Regions from separate parts of the Dyella caseinilytica genome, predicted to be linked through region 1. Evidence: predicted binding sites of a transcription regulator. Region 1 holds the regulator's gene; each other region holds the start of a gene.

What was found. The regulator sigma-54, encoded in region 1, starts transcription at its own class of promoters, with help from an activator protein. The targets are predictions, from matches to a motif close to TGGCACGNGCNTTGC.
Region 2: a site for sigma-54 is predicted at 2,105-2,119, ahead of ISN74_RS10790 (PilZ domain-containing protein). Genes of this name have one in related genera too.
Region 3: a site for sigma-54 is predicted at 3,445-3,459, ahead of ISN74_RS18590 (flagellar basal body-associated FliL family protein). Genes of this name have one in related genera too.

What each region holds. Positions count from the first base shown of each region.
Region 1 is NZ_CP064030.1:3,389,547-3,395,376, reverse strand. It holds gene hprK (HPr(Ser) kinase/phosphatase) at 1-483, opposite strand, end outside; gene hpf (ribosome hibernation-promoting factor, HPF/YfiA family) at 665-991, opposite strand; gene ISN74_RS14945 (RNA polymerase factor sigma-54) at 1,154-2,641, opposite strand; gene lptB (LPS export ABC transporter ATP-binding protein) at 2,784-3,500, opposite strand; gene lptA (lipopolysaccharide transport periplasmic protein LptA) at 3,510-4,133, opposite strand; gene lptC (LPS export ABC transporter periplasmic protein LptC) at 4,105-4,785, opposite strand; gene ISN74_RS14925 (KdsC family phosphatase) at 4,782-5,324, opposite strand; gene ISN74_RS14920 (KpsF/GutQ family sugar-phosphate isomerase) at 5,341-5,830, opposite strand, start outside.
Region 2 is NZ_CP064030.1:2,495,881-2,501,710, reverse strand. It holds gene scpB (SMC-Scp complex subunit ScpB) at 1-397, opposite strand, end outside; gene ISN74_RS10795 (segregation and condensation protein A) at 452-1,300, opposite strand; gene ISN74_RS10790 (PilZ domain-containing protein) at 2,271-2,642, shown strand; gene ISN74_RS10785 (AMP-binding protein) at 2,743-4,428, opposite strand; gene ISN74_RS10780 (hypothetical protein) at 4,566-5,003, shown strand; gene acnA (aconitate hydratase AcnA) at 5,072-5,830, opposite strand, start outside.
Region 3 is NZ_CP064030.1:4,222,436-4,228,265, reverse strand. It holds gene ISN74_RS18610 (FliH/SctL family protein) at 1-13, shown strand, start outside; gene fliI (flagellar protein export ATPase FliI) at 10-1,377, shown strand; gene fliJ (flagellar export protein FliJ) at 1,374-1,808, shown strand; gene ISN74_RS18595 (flagellar hook-length control protein FliK) at 1,879-3,174, shown strand; gene ISN74_RS18590 (flagellar basal body-associated FliL family protein) at 3,530-4,024, shown strand; gene fliM (flagellar motor switch protein FliM) at 4,038-5,054, shown strand; gene fliN (flagellar motor switch protein FliN) at 5,051-5,416, shown strand; gene fliO (flagellar biosynthetic protein FliO) at 5,419-5,799, shown strand.

The DNA.
Region 1 (5,830 bases):
GGAACCCGCTTCGCCGGTGATCAGCACGCCGATCGAGAATACTTCCAGCAGCACGCCATGCAGGGTGATGCGCGGGGCCATGGTCCGGGCCAGGTGGTATTGCATCCAGGTCAGCAGCTCGTGGCCGCGCTTGGAACTGATCCACAATGGCGTGTTGGTTTCCTCCGCCACTTCGCGAAGGTCGGCAGGAATGGCTTGATCTTTGGTGACGATGAACGCCACCGGCTGAGTGGCTGCTGCTTTGTGCACCACTTCCCAGCGCTGGCGTGAATCCAGGCTGTCGAGGAAGCTCAACTCCTCCGTACCGATAATCTGGATCTTGTTCGGGTAGATGACGTTGAGATAGCCCACTAGCGAAGGGCGGCGGGCTGGCGTGGAGCCGTATTCGAGCACGCGCGTTTCGCCGCGCATGCCCGCGACCCACCGGAGCCCCATGCGCTCGTGGATGTCATCGTAGAGTTGACGTGCGGTAAGCCGATCCAAAAACGTTCCTTTTTGCCGTTGGGCTGCCTGGTCGGGGGCGGCGGCAGGAACATTGTGCCAGTTTGGGGCGGGCGGGTTGTAATCGGAGAAGAGGGAATCGGGGAGTAGGGGACGGGCGACCGGGTGGCATGGCCTTGTTCCGGCCCGCCTCCCGTGCGGGGAGGCGGGCGCGAGAATCGCGTTACATGGTGGCCTGGCGGACCTCGTAGACCTCGTTCTGGTGCTTGTCGCACAGCTTTTCACGGTAGCGGCGCAGTTGGGTCACGAGCGTATCGAACATTTTGTCAATGGAGACGTACATGTCGTTCTCTGTTGCCTTGGTATGCAAAGTCTTGCCAGCAAGGTTGAGCGTTCCTTCGGCACATTGCTGCAGCTTATTCACCGAAAGCACGATGTTCAGGCTGACTATGCGGTCATCGAGGCGGGTCAATCGATCAAGCTTGGCTTCTGCATGACTGCGCAGGGCCGGGGTGACTTCGATCTTTTGACCACTGAGTTGGAATTGCATGGTGCGCCTCCTTCAAGAGCTGCCGCCCGGGGGCGGCGTTGGATGGTGCTCAGATCGCCGTGAAACGATCGAAAGCACCGTGAAGCGAAACCTTGATCTTGTATATGGGAACGTTCCGTCGAGTGGCAAGTTCCCCGTCATGAATAACGGGGCCAGCTGGGTTCAGCTATTGCGCTGTCGTTCGCTGGAACTGGGAATACGCAGGATTTCCCGATATTTCGCGACAGTACGTCGCGCCACTTGAATGCCTTTGTTGTGCAACTCTTCGGCGAGTGCCTGATCTGACAGGGGCTTGCGCGGATCTTCACCGTCAACGAGTTTGCGCAGCATGGCCTGGATGGCGGTGGCCGATGCACTGCCGCCATCTTCGGTGGAAACGCCGCTGGAGAAGAAATACTTCAGTTCGTAAGTGCCGCGCGGCGTATGGATGTACTTGCGGGTTGTGACGCGTGAAATTGTTGACTCATGCATACCCACTTCCTCCGCCACTTCACGTAGCACCAGCGGTTGCATCGCTTCCGGACCATAGTCCAGGAACGCGCTTTGCCGGCGCACGATGGCATCTGCCACCTTTAAGAGTGTTTCGGCACGGGACTCCAAACTCTTGATGAGCCACCGTGCTTCCTGCAGCTGTCCGCGCATCCAGGTTGCATCATCACTGCGTGCTTGCGCAATAAGACTGCAGTAATGGTGGTTAAGACTTAGTTTCGGCTGGCTGTCGGGATTGAGAAGCACCCTCCAGCGGGGGCCGTCCTTGCGGGCATAGACGTCGGGCGCGACGTATTCCACCGGGGTGGTGTCCATCGCGGCGCCGGGGCGCGGATCCAGGCTGCGGATCAACAGTGCCGCGGCGGTGGTCTCTTCCTCGGTGGCGTGCAGGCGACGGGCGAGCTTGGCCACATCGTTGCGCGCCAACAGTTCCAGCTCGTTCATGACGATGCGCAGGGCGAGGTCGCGGTGCGGCGTGTCGGGATCGAACTGCTCAAGCTGGGCCCGCAGGCAATCAGGCAGGTCGATGCTGGCTACACCGGCGGGATCGAAATGCTGCAGCTGCCGGCGCACGCTTTCCACTTCCTCAAGCGTGGCTTTGAGGTGTGGTGGCAGTGCGGCGAGTACGGCATCCAGGCCTTCAGCCAGATAGCCGTCCGTATTCAAAGCATCGATCAACACCGTGGCAATGGCTTTCGCACGCGGTTCCATGGGTGTGAGATTTAGCTGCCACAGCAGGTGTTCCTGCAGGGACTCTGGCGCGGCGTTCTGCGGATCGAGGCCTTCCTCGTCGCGATTGTTCTGGCTGCTGCCGTTGCCGCTACCGTTGCTGGACGAGAAGTCAATCGGCTCGTCCGTGCTGATATCCGGTTCGGTCCACTCCGGTGCTTCGTCGTTGGTGTCGTTGACGCTGCCGGATGCGCCATCGCTATTGGCAGATACGGGGCTATCGAATTCATTTTCGAATTCGCCGTCTTCTTCGGTATCGCTTTGTTCGCCATCGGCATCTTCGGCGAATTCGAGCAACGGATTGCTCTCGGCAAGTTGGCGCAACTCAGCGGCCAGCTCCAGTTGCGACAACTGCAATAGCCGGATGGCTTGTTGCAATTGTGGCGTGAGAGCCAGTTGCTGATTAAGACGGAATTGGAGCCCTGGTTTCATGCCTGCCAAAAGGGTGAACGAGCCTTCATCCTAACCCTTCGGCGGAACGCCGACCATACTTGTCACGGCCGGAATGACCGGCCATGCATGCGGATGTGAAACTGCGCAAATTAGCTCTTGTAGCGTGAGTAAAGTTGAGCTATTACAGACGGAATTCCCGGCCCAGATAGACCTCGCGTACTTTCTCGTCGGCCAGGATGTGGGCTGGCGTGCCGCGTGAGAGAACTTCACCCTCATTCATGATGTAGGCGCGGTCGCAGATACCCAATGTTTCGCGCACGTTGTGATCGGTGATCAGCACGCCGATGCCGCGTTCTTTGAGATGTCGCACGATGCGCTGGATTTCACCCACCGAGATCGGGTCCACGCCGGCGAACGGTTCGTCCAACAGCATGTAACGCGGTTCCGCAGCGAGTGCGCGGGCGATTTCCACGCGGCGGCGTTCGCCGCCGGAAAGACTGATGCCTTTCTGTCCGGCGATGTGCGCGATCTTCAATTCGTCGAGCAAGCTTTCCAATTGCGCGTCGCGTTTGCGTTGATCAGGTTCGCGCAATTCCAGCACAGCCATGATGTTGTCCGACACGCTCAGGCGGCGGAACACCGAAGCTTCTTGCGGCAGATAGCCGATGCCGAGCTTGGCGCGTGCGTGCATGGGCAGGCCGGTGATGTCCTGCTTGTCGAGCTTGATCGCGCCGCCGTCGGCTTCGATCAGGCCGACGATCATATAGAAACAGGTAGTCTTGCCGGCGCCGTTAGGGCCGAGCAGACCGACCACTTCACCCTGGCGGATCGAGAATGCGAAATCGCGCACCACTTTGCGTGCGCGGAAACTTTTTTGCAGACCTTCTGCGGAAAGCATAGAGAACGTTTATTCCTTGGTCGGCGCGCTGCTGGCAGGCGCCGGCGCGGTGGATGAGCTGGAGGCGGAGGCCGGCTTGGCCGCGCCCGATGCCGGTGTGCTGGCGGCCGGCTTGGCCGGCGGGTTGGCCGCTGGCGCGCCCGGCTTGCCGTTCTTCGCTGGCGGCACCGGTTTCTGCTTGGGCAGGAAGGTCATGCGTACGGGGCCTTCGTTGCCGCTTTCACCCACCATGTAACCGGTCTGCGTGTTGTAGGTGAGCTTGGTACCAAACGACTCGCCCTTGGTCGCCTGCCACACGTGCGCGTGTCCGGTGAGGATCGCGATGCCGTTGACGTTGTCGTAATACAGCTGGTCCGCATCGCCCGTCATGAGGTTGCCGTTGTCATCGATCTGCTCGATGTGCGGCTGCTTCTTTGGGTCCGACGTCACAATGATGTGGTCGACAGAGGTGTCTTCTTTGGCCGTATAAATCTTCGCCAGCTGACCGGTCAACTTCATGGTGCCCTGGGTGATCAGGACGTTGCCCTTGAAGGTGCTGACGGAGTTGGGCTCGTTGTAGCCATCCATGCTGTCGGCGTGTACCACGTGAATCGGCTGATTGCGGTCATCCGTCCTTGCGAGCGCTTGCTGCATCAACAATAGACCGACAGTCAACAGACTTAGCCGTAGCATTGTTCTGGCTTGAATACAGCACGCCGTGCACGTCATTGAGCAACTCCATATGGTTATCGTTGAGGCTGGCGCGCATGCCGACGCCGTTCATTACGGTGGCTCCCTGCGTCATGGTGGCCGGGTCCGCGGTTTGCATGCGGTTCTCTTTCGGCCAGCCGGTGACATTGGAGGTGCATAATGTTGCCATGGGACTCAATGTTCCCGTGAGGCTTTGTACGAAGGCAGGCCGATGCATGTACATCGGGCCGTCCAGCCGCATCAGCGTACCGCTCTTGTTGACCCAGCCGAATGGTGCGTTGCCGCTCCAGTCCGGCACCCCTGGCTTTTTCGATTTGATGTCGAACACTGGGGCATTGATATACATCGACTCGTCGCCGGCACGACGATCCATGCGCGGCGAGGTCATGGTGAAGTTGAGCAGGCCTGTGACGTCGTAGCTCCACACCTTGGAGGTATAGAGCACGTAGTCGGAAATTGGTGGGCCTATGAAGTCGTTGGCTTCGGGTGCACCCACCACCCAACTGCGCAGCATCCAACTGGCGGGCGCGGCAATGGCCAGCAGCACGATAGTGGCCGCAGTACGGTTGTCCCGCAGGTATTGGCGAAGATTCACCGCCAGTGCTCCTGTTCTGCCGCGGTCTTACCTTGTGCGTGCAGGATCAGGTCGCACACTTCGCGTACCGCGCCCATGCCGCCGCCGAGCTGGGTTTGCCAATGCGCCCGCTCGACGACCCACGGATGCGCGTTGGCAACGGCCACGGCGAGCCCGCAGTTGGCCATGGCCGGCAGGTCGGGCAGGTCATCACCCACAAATGCGACCTCTTCGGGCCGAAGATTCAAGGCTTCGAGAATCTGCCGCAGGCATTCGCGCTTATCGTTCTGGCCCTGATAGACGTGCGCGATATCCAGTTCTTCCGCACGCAGTGCCAACGGATGGCTGATGCGCGCGCTGATGATGGCGACATGGATGCCGTTCGCTTGCAGGCGCTTGAGGCCAAGGCCGTCGTGCACGTGGAAAACCTTGGTCTCGTGGCCGCTTTCGCTGTACCACAGGCGGCCATCGGTGAGTGTGCCGTCCACATCGAACGCCGCCAGGCGGATCTTGGCGGCGCGGGCAAGCAGGTCGGCAGGAAGATTGGCGAGATAGCCCATGTTGTTGTGATATCCGTCAGACCACGCGTGCGCGCAGCAGATCGTGAATGTTCAGTGCGCCAACCACGCGCTGCGCGTGATCGACCACCAGCAAGGCGTGGATCTGATATTTCTCCATCAGCTGCGCCGCTTCGATGGCCAGCTTGTCGGCGCTGATGACCTTGGGACCACGTGTCATCAGGTCGCTGACCTTGGCGTTGCGCAGATCGACACCGTCGTCGTCCAGTGCGCGGCGCAAGTCACCGTCGGTGAACACGCCCAGCAAGCGCTGGTCGTCGTCGACCACGGCAGTCATGCCCAGGTGTTTGCGAGTCATTTCCATCAAAGCTTTGGTCAGGCTGGCGTCGGGGGAGATCATGGGGACGCCCGGGCCGGTGTGCATCACATCACTGATGTGCAGCAGCAGGCGGCGTCCCAGGCTTCCGGCTGGGTGAGAACGCGCGAAGTCCTCAGAGGTAAACCCGCGTGCCTCCAAAAGCGCGATGGCCAGCGCGTCGCCCATCACC
Region 2 (5,830 bases), 890 kb from region 1:
CCCATTCGCGTTCTTCCAGGGTCTTGACGATGTTGGATGAGACCACCACGCCGCGAATCTGTTCAATTTCCGGACGCGTGATCGGTTGACGGTAGGCGATCAACGCCAGCGTCTCCAGCAGGGCGCGCGAGTAGCGGCTGGGCTTTTCCGACCACATGCGTGATACCCACGGATGCACATCCTGGCGTACCTGATAGCGGAAACCGGAGCCGACTTCCCTCAGCTCGACACCACGGTTCTGGCTGTCTTCCACCAGCATTTCCAGTGCCATGGCGATGTGTGTCCGGTCGACTTCATCTTCCTCGACGAACAGTTCGCCCAGTTGCGCCACCGTCATAGGCTGGCTGGCGGCAAGCAGTGCGGCTTCGATAATCGCTTTGAGTTGCTCGATCTGCATGGTCTTAGGATTCAGGTATCCATGACGGTGGTGCGCCCTTGTCTCAGCGACCGCTTATTCGGTGCCAAACGCGGCGTTTTGTTCTTCGAAGGCGTTGTCGCTGGCGGTGAGCTCGGCTTCTTCGCGGGCCGAACCGGCATTGGCCTTCACGTAAATCGGTGCCAGCGGTTCCTCCTGCACAATGTTGATCAGGAACTCCTTGGCCAGCTCCAGCATGGCCAGGAAGGTGACCACCACGCCCAGGCGTCCTTCGCTTACATCAAACAGGTTCTCAAAACGGTAGAACTGATCGCCTTCCAGGCGGCTCAGCAATTCGCCCATGCGTTGGCGCACACTCAGCGCCTCGCGCTTGATGGCGTGATGCCCGAACAGTTCGGCCCGGTGCAGCACATCCTTGAGGGCCAGCAGCATTTCCTTCAGATCCAGCGGCGGCGGCAGCTTCACCACACTGCGCTCGCCGGTATCAGCCTGCACAACGGCCGTGTCGCGTTCCAGGCGCGGCAGGGCATCAATGTCCTCGGCTGCCCTCTTGAAGCGCTCGTATTCCTGCAGGCGGCGCACCAGTTCGGCACGCGGATCTTCTTCCAAGCCTTCTTCCGTGGGCGGCCTCGGTAATAGCAACCGCGATTTGATCTCACCCAGGATCGCGGCCATCAGCAGGTATTCCGCCGCCAGTTCCAGGCGCATCACGTCGCGCATCATGTCGATGTATTCCATATATTGCCGGGTGATTTCGGCAATCGGAATATCGAGGATGTCGAGGTTCTGCCGGCGAATCAGGTAAAGCAGCAGATCCAGCGGTCCTTCGAACGCCTCCAGAAAAACTTCCAGCGCATCTGGAGGAATGTAGAGGTCCTGCGGCATCTGCAGAATCGGCTCACCGCGCACGACGGCGAGCGGCATTTCCTGCTGCTGCGGAACCCCAGCAAACGCATCGTGCGTTGCTTGTACCGGCTGAGACTCGGTTGACTCAGTGCTCATCAATGCATGTCATTAGGCCGCCCGATTCGGGCTGGCGATTCGTTCTGTTGACGATCAAAACCTTTTTTCGATGCGCGATCGAACCAAGATTCATGCCTGGGATGCCTTCGATTGCTGAGGCGCCCCCAATGAAGCCACTCAATCTGCACGATGCCCAGCCGGGAGATGCGGCTTTCCCGCCAATATCAAACCCCGATGAAGCCACACGATGCGGTTCGGTCAGGTGTGCGGTCGCTGGATGCCGGGCGATATCGCTGAAAACGATCAGGCCGGAATCATGCGTAACGCCGCTGGCGTCGCCCGCGATTCGTAAAGGTCGGCTGGGTACATCGGGTGGAGGCCATCCCTACCGGGGCTCCCGGCGGCCATCCATGTATGGCTCCACACGCGGGTTACAGATTAACTGCAGTATGGCGGCATGTCCAGTAAGCGCTTCAGCTTCCGTAAGGGCATGTGAAGCTTTAAAGAATGCTTATGCAGCGAGGGATCCCCCATCCCTGCACGGCAGCCTCCCTTCCTAAGAAGTCCACGGGCACTGCTTCGGAGTGTAGGGGAGGGGCCGGAATGGGGTTTACCAATCCCTGCTGCACCAGTGCGAGCCGCGCCCTCCTGAGTCACCTGTATGGCACATGGGGTAAATGAACCGCCACGGCAGCATGTGACCTATAGCGTCGCCAGTGTCGTCTGAAACACGTCACACAGATAGCTGCAATGTAGTTGTAGCAGTGGCATGTCGCTTGCTTCATCATACGGGGCTATCCGGGGGACATCGGCACGAATGGGCCGGTGCTGACGGGCACAGAGGGACGTGTCGCGGGAAGGCACAGGCTTCGTTGCCAGCAGGTCGGATCTGGGCGTGTGGCGGGGATGCTGTGCGGGGAGATAAAAAGGTATGACCACAATGGGTGACGACGCCATGGATGGTTCCGATAAAGAGCATCTGCGCCCGGCGCGCATGCGCATCAAGACCACGGTGCTGATGAGTCACGGCGACGAATCGCATCCCACCGATCTGATCGACATCTCTGCCACCGGCGTGCTGCTGCGCCGTCCGAGCCAATGGAACGGCAAGGCTGGTGAGAGTTGGGTGCTGGATATGATCTTCGGTGAGGACCTGCACATCCATCTGGAGGCGAAGGTCGCCCGCGTGTCGGAGCGGCATATCGGTTTTGCCTACACGCGCATTCCGGAAGACAAGCAGGTGCCGCTATGGAACCTGCTGGGTGGTTACGCCGATATCCTTGAGATGTGGCACAACGAATAGCGGGAATCGCGAGTCGTCAATCGGGAAAGTAAAAAGCGCTAATCGCTATGCTTTCCCGATTCCCGATTCCCGATTCCCGATTCCCGATTCCCGATTCCCGTTAACCGGCGACCGCCTGCTTCTTCTCATCCCGCAGCTCGCGCCGGAGGATCTTGCCCACATTGCTCTTGGGTAACGCATCGCGGAATTCGATCACCCTCGGACGCTTGTAGCCAGTAAGGTTCTCGCGGCAGAACTCCTTGAGCTGTTCCACCGTCAGGGTCGGATCCTTGCGCACCACGAACAGCTTCACGGCTTCGCCGGAGTGCTCGTCGGTAATGCCAATGGCTGCGACTTCCGCGACGCCCGGATGCTTCATCACGATGTCCTCGATCTCGTTCGGGTACACGTTGAAGCCGGACACCAGGATCATGTCTTTCTTGCGGTCGACGATATAGACGTAACCGTTCTCGTCGATCCTGGCGATATCGCCGGTATGCAGCCAGCCGTCCGGCGTCAGCACCTTCACCGTTTCATCCGGACGCTGCCAATACCCCTTCATCACCTGCGGGCCGTGCACCATCAGTTCGCCCACATCACCCTGCGGCAATGCTTGACCGTCTTCGGACCAGATGGCGATATCGGTGGACGGAATCGGCAGGCCGATGGAGCCGTTGTAATCCTTCAGATCCAGTGGATTGATGCACACGGCCGGCGATGCCTCGGTAAGACCGTAAGCTTCCGCCAGCGTGCAGCCGGTGACTTTCTTCCAGCGTTCCGCGACAGCGCGTTGCACCGCCATGCCGCCACCAAGGCTCAGGCGCAGCTTGGAAAAATCCAGCTCGCTGAAGCCTGGTGTGTTGAGCAGGCCGTTGAACAAGGTGTTGACGCCAGTCAGTGCGGTGAAGCCTGACTTGCGCAGTTCCTTGACGAAGGCCGGCATGTCGCGCGGATTGGTAATCAGCCAGCTCAGACCGCCCAGGCGCATGAACACCAGGCCGTTCGCCGTCAACGAGAAGATGTGATACAGCGGCAGCGCGGTGATGACGACTTCCTGGCCTTCCTTGAGATTCGCGCCGATCCACATGCCTGCCTGCAGCATGTTCGCGACCATGTTGCCGTGGGTCAGCATCGCGCCCTTGGCGACACCGGTCGTACCGCCGGTGTATTGCAGGAAGGCGATGTCATCGTGACCGATCACAGGCTTCGTCAACGAGTGACGCGCGCCACGGGACAAGGCATCGTTGAAGCGCACAGCATGTGGCAGATGGAAAGGAGGCACCATCTTCTTGACGTGCTTGACCACCAGGTTCATCACGGCACCCTTGGCGCCCAGCAGGTCGCCGATGCCGGTGGTGATGATGTGCTTGACCTCGGTCTCGGCCACCACCTGTTGCAAGGTGGCAGCGAAATTGTCCAGCACCAGGATCGCCTTGGCGCCGGAATCCTCAAGCTGATGCTTGAGCTCACGCGCGGTGTACATCGGGTTGGTATTGACCACTGTCAGGCCGGCGCGCAGTGCACCGAATAGCGCGATCGGGTATTGCAGGCAGTTGGGCATCATGATCGCGATGCGATCGCCTTTGACCAGTTTCAGCTCGCCCGTGAGGTAGCCGGCAAAGTCGCGGCTGAGCTTGTCGACTTCCGCGTACGTAAGTTGCTTGCCGAAGCTATGGAAGGCGGGGCGCTGGCCGAAGCGCTCAAATGCTTCTTCCACCACCGCGGTGACTGAGGCGTATTGATTGATATCGATTTCTGCGGATACGCCAGCCGGGTAGTGATTCAGCCAAGGACGCTGATTGCTCATGTTCGATCCCAACCTCCATTAGTGACATGCCGATGGTGACGATAGCGGGCATCGTGCATCATGCGGGCGAGGCATTGGAGCATACGCGCGCGTATAGCGGCAAGCCGCGTTGCAACGAGATTTCTGTCAGGTAATTCATGAAACGGACGCTCCCATTTGCATACTGGATTATCGCGCTGGTGCTGGTTCTGGCGGATTGCCATCGCGCCCCGGATGACGTGTTGATCCGGCAGTCCATCGACGCCGCGACTCAGGCCACTGAGAAGGTGGATGCATCGGCACTGCTCAGCCAGCTTACGGATGATTTCGATGGCGACGACGGTACGATGCGCCGTCAGGACATCGGCAACCTGCTGCGCCTGGCAAGTTTTCGCGGTGAAACGCTGCATGCGATGCTCGGGCCGGTGGACATAGAGCCGCGCGGCGAGCGTTACGTCGCCAGCTTCACCGTCACCCTGACCCGTGGCGGCAAGGTGTTTCCCTCGCAGATCGGTGTGTACAAGGTGGAAACGGCGTGGCGCAGGGAAGGGCACGATTGGCGATGCTACGAGGCGACGTGGACGCAGCAGCTGTGACGTTTGGGCTGCGTGGGGGATACAGCAACACGTGAGCCCCTCTCCCTTGGGGAGAGGGGCTTAACGCATCAGGCGGCTTTCTTGCTCGCCAACTGACGCAACACATACTGCAGAATGCCGCCGTGACGGAAGAACTCGCGTTCCTTTGGCGTGAGCAGTAGCACCTTCACCGTGAACTTCTTTTCGCCACCATCGCCCTTCGCGATCACGGTGGCTTCCTTCGACTCACCATCTTTCAGTCCGGTGATCTCGAAGGTTTCCTTACCGGTGAGCCCCAGGGATTTGGCGTTCTCGCCGTCCTTGAACTGCAGCGGCAGCACGCCCATGCCGACTAGGTTGGAGCGATGGATGCGCTCGAAGCTCTCCGCGATGACCGCCTTCACCCCCAGCAGCAAGGTGCCTTTGGCGGCCCAGTCGCGCGAGGAGCCGGTGCCGTATTCCTTGCCGGCAACCACGATCAGCGGCGTCTTGCCGGCCTTGTACTTCATCGCCGCATCATAGATAGCCATCTGCTCGCCGCTCGGCACATAGAGCGTGTATCCGCCCTCCACGCCGTCCAGCATCAGGTTCTTGATGCGAATATTGGCGAAGGTGCCACGCACCATCACGTCATCATTGCCACGGCGTGAACCGTAAGAGTTGAAGTCCTTAGGTTCCACACCCTTGGAGATCAGGAAGCGGCCCGCGGGGCTGTCCTTCTTGATCGAACCGGCCGGCGAGATGTGGTCGGTCGTGATCGAATCGCCGAAGAGACCCAGCACGCGCGCACCGTGGATATCTTCGATCTTGCCCGTCTCCATCGTCATGCCGTCGAAGTAGGGCGGGTT
Region 3 (5,830 bases), 830 kb from region 1:
GGTGGCCGCGTGAATCCCGAAGCCGCAGCGCACGCACGGCAACAGCGCTGGCGGCAGCAATTGGCGCGCCGCGCACAGCGTGCGCAAACCGCCATGTTGCTGACGGTGGAAGGGCGCTTGCGCCGCGTTGTCGGATTGACGTTGGAGGCGGAAGGCTGCGAAGCACCGTTGGGATCGCGCTGCCTGGTCGATGCGGCCGATGGCACCGAACTGGATACTGAAGTGGTCGGCTTCGCCGACGAACGCCTGCTGTTGATGCCCGTTACCGAAATGCACGGTGTATTGCCGAATGCGCGCGTGCGTCCGTGCGCGCGCGTCGGTGGTTTGCCGGTGGGCGAAGCGCTGCTCGGGCGCGTGGTCGGCGCCGATGGCGTGCCGCTCGATGGCGAAGGTCCGCTGGGTGCGGATCATCACGCAGCACTCAAGCGCGAGCCGATCAATCCCATGGCGCGCAAGCCGATCGATACGCCGCTCGATACCGGCGTGCGCGCCATCAATGCCCTGCTGACAGTCGGTCGCGGCCAACGTATCGGCTTATTTGCCGGTTCCGGCGTCGGCAAATCCACGCTGCTCGGCATGATGACGCGTTACACCGATGCCGACGTCGTGGTGGTCGGGTTGATCGGCGAGCGTGGCCGCGAAGTGAAGGAATTCGTCGAACAGACCTTGGGCCATGAAGGACGCGAGCGCGCCGTGATCGTGGCGGCACCCGCCGACGCACCGCCGCTGAAGCGCCTGCGCGGCGCGCAATATGCCACCGCAATTGCCGAATGGTTCCGCGATCGCGGTCAACGCGTGCTGCTGCTGATGGATTCATTGACGCGCTATGCACAGGCGCAGCGCGAGATCGCGCTGGCGATCGGCGAGCCGCCGGCTACCAAAGGTTATCCGCCGTCGGTGTTTGCCTTGCTGCCGGCACTGGTCGAGCGCGCCGGCAATGATGCGGAAGGACGCGGTTCGATCACCGCTTTCTATACCGTGCTTACCGAAGGCGACGATCATCGCCACGACCCGATCGCCGACGCATCACGGGCGATCCTGGATGGTCATATCGTGCTGTCACGCGACCTGGCCGAAGCAGGCCACTATCCGGCCATCGATATCGAAGCCTCGATCAGCCGCGTGATGCCTGCGGTAGTGAGCAAGGAACAGATGCGCGCAGCGCAGCGCTTTCGCCAGATCTATTCGGCCTACAGCCAACGCAAGGATCTGATTGCTGTCGGCGCTTATCAAAAAGGTTCGGACCAGCAGGTGGATCAGGCTATCGCCATGTGGCCGCGCCTGGCCCGGTTCCTGCAGCAGGAAGTCGATGAACCCACGGAACTGCGCGCCGCGCAGGAACGTCTGGCAACACTGATCGCGGAGACCGCCGCATGACATCGCGCTCGGATCGACTACAACCCGCCGTAGATCAGGCCCAGCGCCGCCAGAAAGATGCGCTGCAACGCCTGGCCGAGCAACAGCAAAAGCTCGCCCATGCCGAACAGCAGCTGGAAGAACTCAAGCGTTATCGACGCGACTACAGCCTCGGCGACGGTGGACTGACGGTCAGCGCCTTGCTTAACCGTCAACAATTCGTCGAACGCATTGACCAGGCAATCGTCCAGCAAGGGCATTTGCTCGAGCGCTTGCAGCGCCAGCTGGAGTCCGCGCGGCAACGCTGGCTGCAGGCGCACGCCCGCGAAAATGCGTTGGATAACGTGGTGGAACGCTTCCGCGCGCAAGAGCAGCAGAGCGAGCAGCGGCAGGAACAGGCTGAAGTGGACGAGCGCATGCAGTACCGCAATCGACGGATCCGCACGCCATGAAGCGCCGGTCTGACGTTGGCTTGGTTCTTGCTGCACAAGCAGGGATTTTTGTCTGCATGAGTGTCAAGGCATGAGCGCCAGCCCCTTACCCGCCGTTCCCGTCGCCAGTCCGGCGCCTGCGGTCACGCATGTGGCGCAGAACAGCCAGAGCAGCAGTTCAGCTTTCGACACGCATCTGCAGCAAGCGCAACAACAGGCGAGCGATTCGTCTGACCAGGCGGATCAAAACAATAGCAACGCCAACAACCAGGCACAGGGCGCCAACGCGCAAGCCAGCGCCAACCCAGCATCAGCCGCATCCGGCAACACGGCCGGCAAGGCCACTACGGATGATGCGGACAGCGATAGCAGCAATCTCACCCTTCCCACGGATGTCGCGTCGCTGGCCAGCACGGTGCTGAATCTGATCGATCAGGCATCGGGCGAAACCGGCGACAACGCCGGCAAGACTGGCAGCGTCAAAGCTGCCGATGACAAAACGCCGGCGCAGACCAATAACACGCCTCAGCCACCGTCCGCTGCGCATGCCATGGCAATGTTGCCGCCGCCACCGACGCCAGCAGCATCACCGGCGGCCCAAGACAGCACGGCCGCTAACGCAAGCGCATCGGCCGTGACATCCAATACCAGCGGCGCGAGCGGCAATTCAGCATCGCTCGCGATGCAAAAGGCATCCTCTGCCAATGCAGATGACGACGCGGATGACGGCGGTACCGTAAGCGGCGCCACTGACAGTGCATCATCGTCACCGACAACAGGTGACGGCACGCAGGCATTGGCGGGTACCGCATCGGCGGCAAGCCATTTGGCTGCTGCCACCGTCAGTGCGTTGCCAACGGCCAGCAACACGTCAAGCAGCAACCCCGATCTCGCCGCGTTGCGTGGCGTTATCGATGCCACCGCCGTCGCCACCCCAACCAGCGCTGCGGGCGCGAGTGGACATGCTTTGTCGGTGAATTCGCCGGTGGGTTCGTCCGGCTTCGCCAAGGAGTTGGGCCAGCAGGTGACCTGGCTGAGCGGGCAGGACATCAAGCAAGCGCAGATTCGACTTAATCCGCAGGATCTCGGTCCGCTGGATGTGAAAGTCAGCGTGGAGCATGGCCGTGTCGACGTAGCTTTCGTTACGCAGCATCCCGCCACGACTGCCGCGGTCCAGCAAGGACTCAATCAATTGCATCAGATGCTGGGCGGGCAGGGGCTATCGCTCGGTCACACCTCGGTCGGACAGCAGTCGGGACAACAGCAGTTTGCGGAACAGCAGCAGTCCTCGGGCGGGCAGGCGACGGGTGATGCCGACACTGCGGAGCCATCAGCCGGTGAAACCCTGGAGAGGGTAGCGATCGGCTTGGTCGACGCATTCGCTTAGTTTCGCGCGAACTCCAATCACACCTCAGCGTTATTCCGGCGAAGGCCGGAATCCATGGCACGTACGAAGCATGGATTCCGGCCTTCGCCGGAATGACGCTGAGGCAAATCTGTTTATCGCGCAGCATGAAGGCTTCCGGATCGCAAGCCTCATCCACGCCGACGTAATCGCTACACCACACTCGCGTCTGCATCCCGCCACGCGTCAATAAAACGCCGTCCATTGCCAGGTAATCACGCAGAAACCGTGCTGCTACGCGGTTTTCAGTCATGGCACGCCGCTTGCTAAAACCCCTGTAGATCAAGTCTGCCCAGTGTGGGCAGGTGTTCGCAAATCACAGGAGTTGAGGTCGTTCATGGCTAGCACCGAAAGTGGACAGGAAGCAGCCCCGGCCCCCAAGAAGGGTGGCAATGGCTTGATGATGATGTTGGGCCTGGCGGTGTTGGTGTTGATCGCGGCTGTGGGCTATCTGCTGTTCCAATCGCATACGGCCAAGGCCGGCACCGAAACGGCTGCGCAGGCACCCAAGGCGCCGGAACTCTATTTGCCGCTGGATCCAGCCTTCGTGGTGAATTTCCAGGATCAGGACTCCACGCGCTATCTGCAGGTGGGCGTCACGGTGATGACGCACGATCCGAACGCAGTGCAAGCGATGAAAGACAGCGACCCGGTCATCCGCAATGCCCTGGTGATGCTGTTCAGCAGCCAGACCTACGCCGGCCTTAGCGATACCGCGGGCAAAAAGAAGCTGCAGACCGAAGCGCTGGATGCCGTGCGCAAGATCGTGGCCGACAAGATCGGCAAACCGGATGTTGATGCTTTGTACTTCACTAGCTTTGTGATGCAGTGATGAGGGTGGTGCGATGAGCGACCTGCTTTCCCAGGAAGAAATCGACGCCCTTCTCAACGGCGTCGACGACGGCAAGATCGAAACTGAAAGCGATGTACCGCCGCCGCCCGGCACCGTGCTGGATTTCGATTTTACCCAGCAGGACCGCATTGTGCGCGGCCGCCTGCCGACGCTGGAGATGATCAACGATCGTTTCGCACGTTTCTTCCGCACCGCGCTGTTCGGCGTACTGCGCAAGACCTGCGAAGTCTCGGTGCTCGGCGTGAAGATGGTGAAGTTCAGCGAATACGTGCACGGCCTGGCTGTGCCGAGCAATCTGAACCTGATCAAGGTCAAGCCACTACGCGGCACCGCGCTCGCCGTGATGGAACCGCGCCTGGTCTTCACCGTCATCGACAACTTCTTCGGCGGCGATGGCCGCTATCACGCGCGCATTGAAGGTCGTGATTTCACGCCGACCGAAAATCGCGTGATCCAGATCCTGCTCGCCGAGGTGTTCGCCTCGATGGTCGAAGCCTGGGCGCCGGCGATGCACGTGCAGTTTGAATTCATGAATTCGGAGATCAATCCGCAGTTCGCAAATATTGTCAGTCCGACCGAAACCGTGGTGGTGTCACGCTTTCACGTCGAGCTCGATGGCGGCGGCGGTGAAATCCATCTGACCCTGCCGTATTCGATGGTCGAGCCGATCCGCACGATGCTCGACGCCGGCGTGCAAAGCGACCGCATGGGTGAGCGCGACGAACGCTGGATTCACTTCCTGCACGAGGAAGTGATGGACGCCGAGGTCGAACTGACTTCGCTCCTGCTGGAAACGGAAATCAATATCGGCGAATTCCTGGGCTTGCGTGTCGGCGACGTGATTCCGATCAACCTGCCTGACGTCACCACGGTCTTCGCCGAAGATGTGCCGGTCTTCCGCGGCCACTACGGCCAGGTCAACGGCCGTTACGCCGTTCGCTACAAAGCCGCTGCGGGCCGCCGCGCGCCGCTTCCTTCCCTCGACTTCGTCCAAGAAAGAATCCTATGAGCCAGAACAGTGATACCGCATTTGCAACGGGTGGCGCGTCGAAGAATGGCGAGCATCGCGTGGAGTTTGACACCTTGAACGAAGGCGCGAGCGAAGGGGCTGACGTCAGCCTGGATATGATTCTCGATGTGCCGGTGACCCTGGCCATGGAAGTCGGCCGCACACGCATCAGCATTCGCAATCTGCTGCAGCTCAATCAGGGCTCAGTGGTGGAACTCGATCGCGCGGCGGGCGAACCATTGGACGTATTCGTCAACGGCACGCTCGTTGCGCATGGTGAAGTGGTCGTCATCAACGAAAAGTTCGGCATTCGCCTGACCGACGTGATCAGTCCGGCTGAGCGCGTGCGGAAGCTGAGGTAAGCATGATGATCTCCCTGCTGGCGCGCGCGCCGATGGCAAGCGTGCCCGATGTCAATGTCACCGGTGAACTGGTTCGCGTCGTGTTGAGCCTGGGCGCGATCGTGGCACTGATTTTCGCCGCGGGTTGGCTGACACGCCGCCTGCAATCGCGCCAGTTTGTGGGCGGGCGACGTCTGCGTTGCGTGGAAAGCATGTCGATCAGTGCACGTGAACGTGTGTTGCTGGTTGAGGCGGATGGCAAGCGTCTGCTGGTCGGCGTGGGAGCGGGTGGGGTGCGTGCGTTGCATGTTTATGAAGGAACCGTGCCTGTAGAACAGACGCCTGTGCCTGTCGCTGTGCCGCCTTTCGCGGAGTTGCTTGGCCGCTTGGGGCGAAAGTCATGAATGTTCATTTCTATGGCGAACCTCAATATCC